Regions from separate parts of the Janthinobacterium sp. KBS0711 genome, predicted to be linked through region 1. Evidence: predicted binding sites of a transcription regulator. Region 1 holds the regulator's gene; each other region holds the start of a gene.
What was found. Region 1 encodes FliA, which starts transcription of late flagellar genes. Its sites were predicted from a motif close to CTAAAGTTTNNNNNNNNNNNGCCGNTA; they were not measured.
Positions count from the first base shown of each region.

Region 2: a site for FliA is predicted at 1,379-1,405, ahead of VM94_RS21815 (flagellar protein FliT). Genes of this name have one in related genera too.
Region 3: a site for FliA is predicted at 1,066-1,092, ahead of VM94_RS22175 (DUF5610 domain-containing protein). Genes of this name have one in related genera too.

Region 1 covers NZ_LBCO01000035.1:488,251-490,517, reverse strand. The annotation lists gene VM94_RS25365 (MinD/ParA family ATP-binding protein) at 1-606, shown strand, start outside; gene VM94_RS25360 (RNA polymerase sigma factor FliA) at 652-1,383, shown strand; gene VM94_RS25355 (flagellar motor protein) at 1,365-2,111, shown strand; gene motD (flagellar motor protein MotD) at 2,117-2,267, shown strand, end outside.
Region 2 covers NZ_LBCO01000033.1:711,501-713,767, forward strand. The annotation lists gene VM94_RS21810 (M13 family metallopeptidase) at 1-1,204, opposite strand, end outside; gene VM94_RS21815 (flagellar protein FliT) at 1,494-1,745, shown strand; partial or broken gene VM94_RS21820 (hypothetical protein) at 2,141-2,267, opposite strand, start outside.
Region 3 covers NZ_LBCO01000033.1:786,029-788,295, reverse strand. The annotation lists gene sbcB (exodeoxyribonuclease I) at 1-1,007, opposite strand, end outside; gene VM94_RS22175 (DUF5610 domain-containing protein) at 1,164-1,778, shown strand; gene VM94_RS22170 (GGDEF domain-containing protein) at 1,885-2,267, opposite strand, start outside.

The DNA of each region.
Region 1 (2,267 bases):
TTGAACCAGGTCATCCACCAGGTGCCGCAAGGCTTCGGCGTGGCCAGCCTGGGCGCGCGCAATCATTTGATGGACAGCATGGACTATGCGGGCGAGGACGAACTGCGCCGCCTGGGCAAGACCTTCGACGTGCTGGCGCGCCAGAGCGGCATCGTGCTGGTCGACGGCGTCGTGGCAGAAGAGGGCGCCTGTTTCCCCGTGCCCTTGATGGCGTCGTCCGATATCGTTGTGCAAGTCTCCACCAGCGCCACCTCGATCAAGGCGGCGTACTGCCTGATCAAGCGCCTGAGCCAGGAACTGGGACGCCGTCCGTTCGGCATTCTCGTCACCGGCGCTTCCGAATCCGAGGCAAAAGTGGTATACGATAATATGGCGCAGGCGGCGAGCCGCTACCTGGCCGTGAAGCTGACGTCGATGGGGTCGGTGCCAGCCGATGAGTATCTGCACCGCGCGGCGCGGCTGGGCCGCAGCGTGGTCGATGCGTTTCCGCTGGCCGGCGCCTCGGTGGCGTTTCGCGGACTGGCCGAGCGGCTGGCCCGTTCGGCGGCGCCCGTGCTTGGCGGCACCTTGTACCAGACGGGGAGCGCCCACCAGTTCAGCGCCTGAAGCCAACCGTAGCACCAGATAAGATGAGAAAACAATAAGCAGCCTATGTACACGGTCAAAGGGAAATCGAACAAGGACTATTTGCTGACGGAGCACATTCCGCTGGTAAAGCGTCTGGCGCACCATATGAAGGCGAAATTGCCGCCTTCGGTCGAGGTCGATGACCTGATCCAGGCCGGCATGATCGGCCTGCTCGATGCCATCAGCCGCTATGAAGAGACGCATGGCGCGCAGTTCGAGACGTATGCCGTGCTGCGCATCCGCGGCGCCATGCTCGACGAATTACGCACCAGCGACTGGTTGCCGCGCAGCATGCGCCAGAACATGCGCAAGATCGAAGAGGCGATGAGCACCTTGCAGCAGCGTCTCGGCCATCCGCCGACGGAGTCGGAAGTGGCGAAACTGCTGAAAATGTCGCTGGCCGACTACCAGGAAATGCTGGGCGACGGCGGCGGCCACCAGCTCGTGTACTACGAAGACTTTCATGACCCGGACGGCAATGACAGCTTCCTCGACCGCCACTGCGTGGACGAGGACAGCGACCCCTTGCGTTCCCTGCTCGATACCGATTTCCGGCAATCCGTGATCGATGCCATCGACGCGCTGCCACCACGCGAGAAAATACTCATGGGCCTGTATTACGAAGAAGAGCTGAACCTGAAGGAGATCGGCGCGGTGATGGGCGTATCCGAATCGCGCGTCTCGCAGCTGCATACCCAGGCCGTCGCGCGCCTGCGCGCAACTTTGAGGGAGCAGGCGTGGACTGGTCCAGCGTAATCGGGCTGGCGCTGGCGCTGGCAGGCCTCTTGGTCGGCCAGGCACTGGAAGGCGGCAAGATGGCCTCCCTGCTGCAGCCGGCCGCCTTTGCCATCGTCATCATCGGCACTTTCGGCGCCGTGCTGCTGCAAACGCGGCTGCGCACTTTCGTGCGCGGCCTGGAAATGCTGCGCTGGGTCTTCCTGCCGCCAGCCGATACGCGTGCCGCGCTGGCGCGCGACATCGGGCAATGGAGCCTGACGGCGCGCCGCGATGGCCCGCTGGCGCTCGAGCGTCTGATGGAAAACACGGCCGACCGCTTCAACGCCAAGGGCTTGCGCATGATCGTCGACGGCATCGCGCCGGACAAGCTGCGCCAGCTGCTCGACGTGGAAATCTCCGCCTATGAGATGGCCGAGCGCCAGGCCGTCAAGGTATGGGAGTCGGCGGCCGGCTATTCGCCCACCATCGGCATCCTGGGCGCCGTGCTGGGCCTGATCCACGTGATGGAAAACCTCACCGACCCAAGTAAATTAGGCAGCGGCATCGCCGTGGCGTTTGTCTCGACCATCTACGGCGTGGGCCTGGCCAACTTGCTGTTCCTGCCGGTGGCGAATAAACTCAAGGCCATCGTCTCGCGCCGCGTGCTGCAGTACGAAATCACGGCCGCCGTGCTGTACGACATCGCCACGGGCGACCATACGCGCATCATCGAAGAGCGCGTGTCGAGCCTGCTGCACGAGCACTGACCATGATGCGGCGCGCGCGCAGGAAGTATGACGAGGAACCGGACAACCAGGACCGCTGGCTGATCTCGTACGCCGACTTCATCACCTTGTTGTTCGCCTTCTTTGTTGTGATGTACGCGATTTCGCAAGTCAACGAAGGCAAGTACCGCGTCTTCC
Region 2 (2,267 bases), on a different contig from region 1:
CTTGCACGCGGGCTTTCGACTCAGCCGGGAAATAGCGGTCCACGTACAGCTTGCCGACGGCGTCGCTCAGGGCCGCATTCGTCGCGGCCAGCGCGCGCTTGCTGCGCGGCGACTGCTGCGGCGTGCCGCTCAGGGCGCTGCCATAGAAGGCAAAACGCTGGTCGGCGGCCGCCTTCGGCAAGGTGGTGCTGAAATGGTTGATCGCGTGGAAAGCCAGGAAATCCTTCCACGTGGCCAACGGCACGCTACCCACCAGCGCCGCGCTGCCCGTCATGGCCGTCGGGTGCCAGACGATGAAATCCCCCTGCTTGCCCAGGCCGGCCGCCTGGAAGAAGACTTTCCAGTCCAGCCCAGGCGCCTTGCTGGCGAAGTCGGCGGCGCGCCACGCGTTATTGCCCTTGGCGACATCGGCCGAATCCTCGCGGCTGGCATGGCTGGTGGCAATTTGCTGCTCCAGCGCAAACACGCGCGCGGCGCGGGCCGGCGCATCGCTGTAGCCGGCCTGCTTGAGCATGGCGGCGATATGCGCCTGGTATCCCGCGCGCAAGCCCTGCATGCGGGCGCTGTCGCTCTGGTAGAAGGCGCGGTCGGGCAAGCCCAGTCCGCCCTGCAGCAGATAGGCCACATTGCGCGTGGTGTCGTTCAAGTCTTGCGCCACCCACAGGCCGAACAGGTTTTCCGTATAAAAATTGGTGGCGTTGAGCGGGTCGACATCGGCGCGCAGGCTCTCGCCCAGCGCGCGGGCCAGTCCTGCCTGGTCGCGTATGCCATCGATCTTCTTCAATAGCGGCTTGATCGGCGCCCAGCCTTTCGCTTCGATAGCCGATTCATCCATCCAGGAACGGTAAAAATCGCTGACCTGGCGCGCCGAGGCATCGGCCTGCGGCGCCGCCGCCAGGCCTTCGACGAGAGCGATGATGCGCTCGTTGGTGGCGTTGGCGAGGATGGCGAACGAGCCCCAGCTGCTGCGGTCGGCGGGAATTTCCGTGTTGCGCAGCCAGTCGCCATTCACGTAATCATAGAAATCGTCGCCGGGCAAGACAGCCGTGGGCGCCGCCATCGCGGCGGCGGGACTGGCGGCCGCCTCCTGGCCATGCGCGTGGACGGCGCCCCCGGCCAGCGCGATGCCGGACAGGGCCAGCACCATGGCGCGCTTGCGCCAGGGACCGTGGAAAGAGGAAGCGGCAGCAGTGACAACGCGCATGGTGATCCTTTCAGGCAAAGTAACGACAGTAGTGTGCAAAATCATAACGCGTTTTGAGGCGCCGCAACACACTCCCCTGTCACTACGACGCCAGCAGGCATGCGGCTTGGCAGGCGATTCCGGCAGCAGCCAAGCAATCATCTAAATTATTTTCACTTTTTTTTCAAAAACACCCTCAAGTTCCCCTAGGACCTGCCGTTAATCTGGACAAGCGGTAATCCATTCACTAGTTACGGGTGTGCTCATGACCTCCAACGACGTTCTTTCGATGTATGAAAATATTGCAGGAATGACCAACAAAATGGTCGTGGCCGCACGTTCGAGCGACTGGGATGGCTTGGATACCCTGGAAAACCAGTGCGCCAGCGCCGCCAGCGCGACCGTGACGGGCAAGGTGCCTGCCCTGGCCGGCGCCTCGCGCCTGCGCAAGATCGACTTGCTCAAGCAAATCCTGGCCAACGACCGCGAAATCCGCGCCATCACGGAACCATGGATGACGCAACTGCCGAACGCCATGCAGGGTTCGCGCGCCCGCATGTAAGAAAGCTTGCAGCACCGGAAACGACAAAAGCACCCGCGGGTGCTTTTTTTACGTCTGCCGCCATGCCTGGAGCAAGGAGGCGGGAATGTGGAAGGCGAGCCCCAGGTATCTCCTGGCGTCGCCTCGCTGCCGGTTGCATCCGGCGTTCGCGAGCACATCGTCGGCATCGCGAACCGCTTCCAGACCCAGGCGTTTATGCAACGCTACACCTGGTTTGCCGCGCCACACTATCGTTGGTGACTGCGCCAGGCTGGGGCTGTTTTGTCGTAGAGCAAGTCCACTGAATTAATCATAGCACCATCTTTGAGAAATAGGCAACGCGATTGGCCAGTGTTTCCATGTATTTTTTCAATATCTTTTTTTATATCAAATTGTAGTGCAGCCTTGCAGCACAATTATCGCGAGAACGGCTCCGGCTCCGGTTCGCTCGCCCCCTCGTCCACCGCCTCCGTCAGTACGGGCACATCCTTTTTCTTGCGGCCGAATGGCTTGCGCAGCAAGACCCAGTATTTCGACGGCGCG
Region 3 (2,267 bases), on a different contig from region 1:
TGCGCGTTGACCTTCGCCGCGTCCACGTCGATGCCCCATTGCGCGGCCATGGCCGGCGACAGGGTTTTCAGGTTGCCGACAAGCATGGGCGACTTGTTCAGGTGCACGCTCTTCACGGGCAGGCGCGTCATGCCTTCGGGCATGGCGTCCTTGCGCGTGAACAGCCGCGTGCGGATGGTGTCGGCGTCCAGCTCGAACAGTTCGCGCGGGTCGTAAGCGCAATCCCAGACGAGGATCTCGTTCTTGTTGCTCGGGTGCGTGGCCAGCGGCCAGACGACGCCCACGCAGCCCCGTTCGGCGGGGAACATGCCGGACACGTGCAGAAAAGGTTGGCGCTCGCCGGCGGCCAGGTGCATGCCCATTTCGCTGGCGACCCGGTCCTTTTTGTGCAGGGCCAGGCAGAATTCGAACAGTTTCGGCTGTTTCTGCTTGATCAGGCGGGCCAGGGCGATGGTGGCGCGCACGTCGGACAGCGCATCGTGCGCCGCTTCGTGGGCCAGGCCATTGGCCTTGCTCAGGTGTTCCAGCTTGAAACTGGTCTGGCCATCGTCGCGCTTCGGCCATTGAATGCCTTCCGGGCGCAGCGCGTGCGTCATGCGCACCACGTCGAGGATATCCCAGCGGCCGCAATGGTTTTTCCATTCGCGCGCATACGGGTCGATCAGGTTGCGCCAGAACAGGAAGCGCGTGACTTCATCGTCGAAACGGATGGTGTTGTAGCCCACGCCGATGGTGCCCGGTTCCGAAAAGGCCGCTTCGATGGTGGCGGCGAACTGGTGCTCGGGCACGCCCAGTTGCAGACACTGCTGCGGCGTGATGCCCGTGATCAGGCACGATTGCGGGTCGGGCAGGAAATCATTGGCAGGCTGGCAATACAGCATGATCGGCTCGCCGATCTCGTTGAGTTCGGCATCCGTGCGGATGGCGGCGAACTGGGCCGGGCGGTCGCGGCGCGGCTGGGCGCCAAAGGTTTCGTAATCGTGCCAAAGAAAGGTCTGGTTAGTCATTGATGGTCATTACTTGGTTACTTGATTGGTTATCCGGGCCGGTAAAAGAGCGCCGCTGCTACAGTTTTCTGAAAACCTGCCGATACTACACGAGAGGATGGTCATCATCGCGTTTCCCGCATGGTGGCATACATTGCCCGTTCAAGGAGGTCTATCGTGTCAATTCCCATCGCCGCAAGCGGCAATTCCAACCCTTCCGTGACTTCCGTCAGTACGGGCGTTGCCGGCAAGGACGATAAAGTCCAGCAAAAGGACGGCGTCAACGCTGAAATGAGCGTCAACGACCGTACCAAGCTGCAATTGAACGCCTCCATCATGCAGGCCTCGCTGAACGTGTCGATCGGTTCCGAGAACGAGCCGCTGGCGCTGCTGTACAAGACGGCCATCACCAACATCAATGAAGCGCTGAAGGGCCAGTACGGCGAAGATGCGATCCAGAACGCCGCGTCGCAGGACAATAGCGCCGAAGCGACGGCGAGCCGCATTGTATCGCTGTCGACGGGTTTTTTTGATGCCTTCAAGAAACAGAATCCCGACCTGGATGACGATACGGCCCTGACCAAGTTCATGGACACCATCAGCGGCGGCATGGAAAAAGGCTTCAAGGAAGCGCGCGACATTCTGGGCGGCTTGAAAGTGTTGAAAGGCGATATCGCCGGCAATATCGACAAGACGTACGAGCTGGTGCAGAAAGGCTATGCGGATTTCATCGCCGCGCACAGCAGCAAGAAGGATGACGCCGCCAAGCCGGCCGACAGCAAGGCTGCCTGATCAATATTACGCCGGAAGCGCCTGAGAAAATGTCCAGGGCCAGGCGCATTGCCGAAGGCAGTACGAATGTACGACGAGGCAATGCAACGACGCCATGGGCTTTTTATCAGGTGCTTACGCGGTTGCGGCCGTTGGCTTTGGCGCGATACAGCGCCGCGTCGGCGGCCGCGATCAGCGCATGGTCGTCCTGTTCGGCCGCCAGGCTGGCCACGCCGAAGGAACCCGTGATGTGCGGCAGCGCGCTGCGCATGTCGGCGAAGATGACGGCTTGCTGCATGCGCTCGCACAAGCGTTCGGCCACCCGCAGGGCCACATGTTCGCTCGTATCGGGCAAGATCACCATCATTTCCTCGCCACCATAACGCACGGCAAAATCCGTCGGCCGCAGGGCCGCGCCCAGTACTTGCGCGGCGATGCGCAGCGCCTGGTCGCCCGCCTGGTGGCCGTGCGTGTCGTTGAAACGCTTGAAATGGTCGAGGTCGATCATCA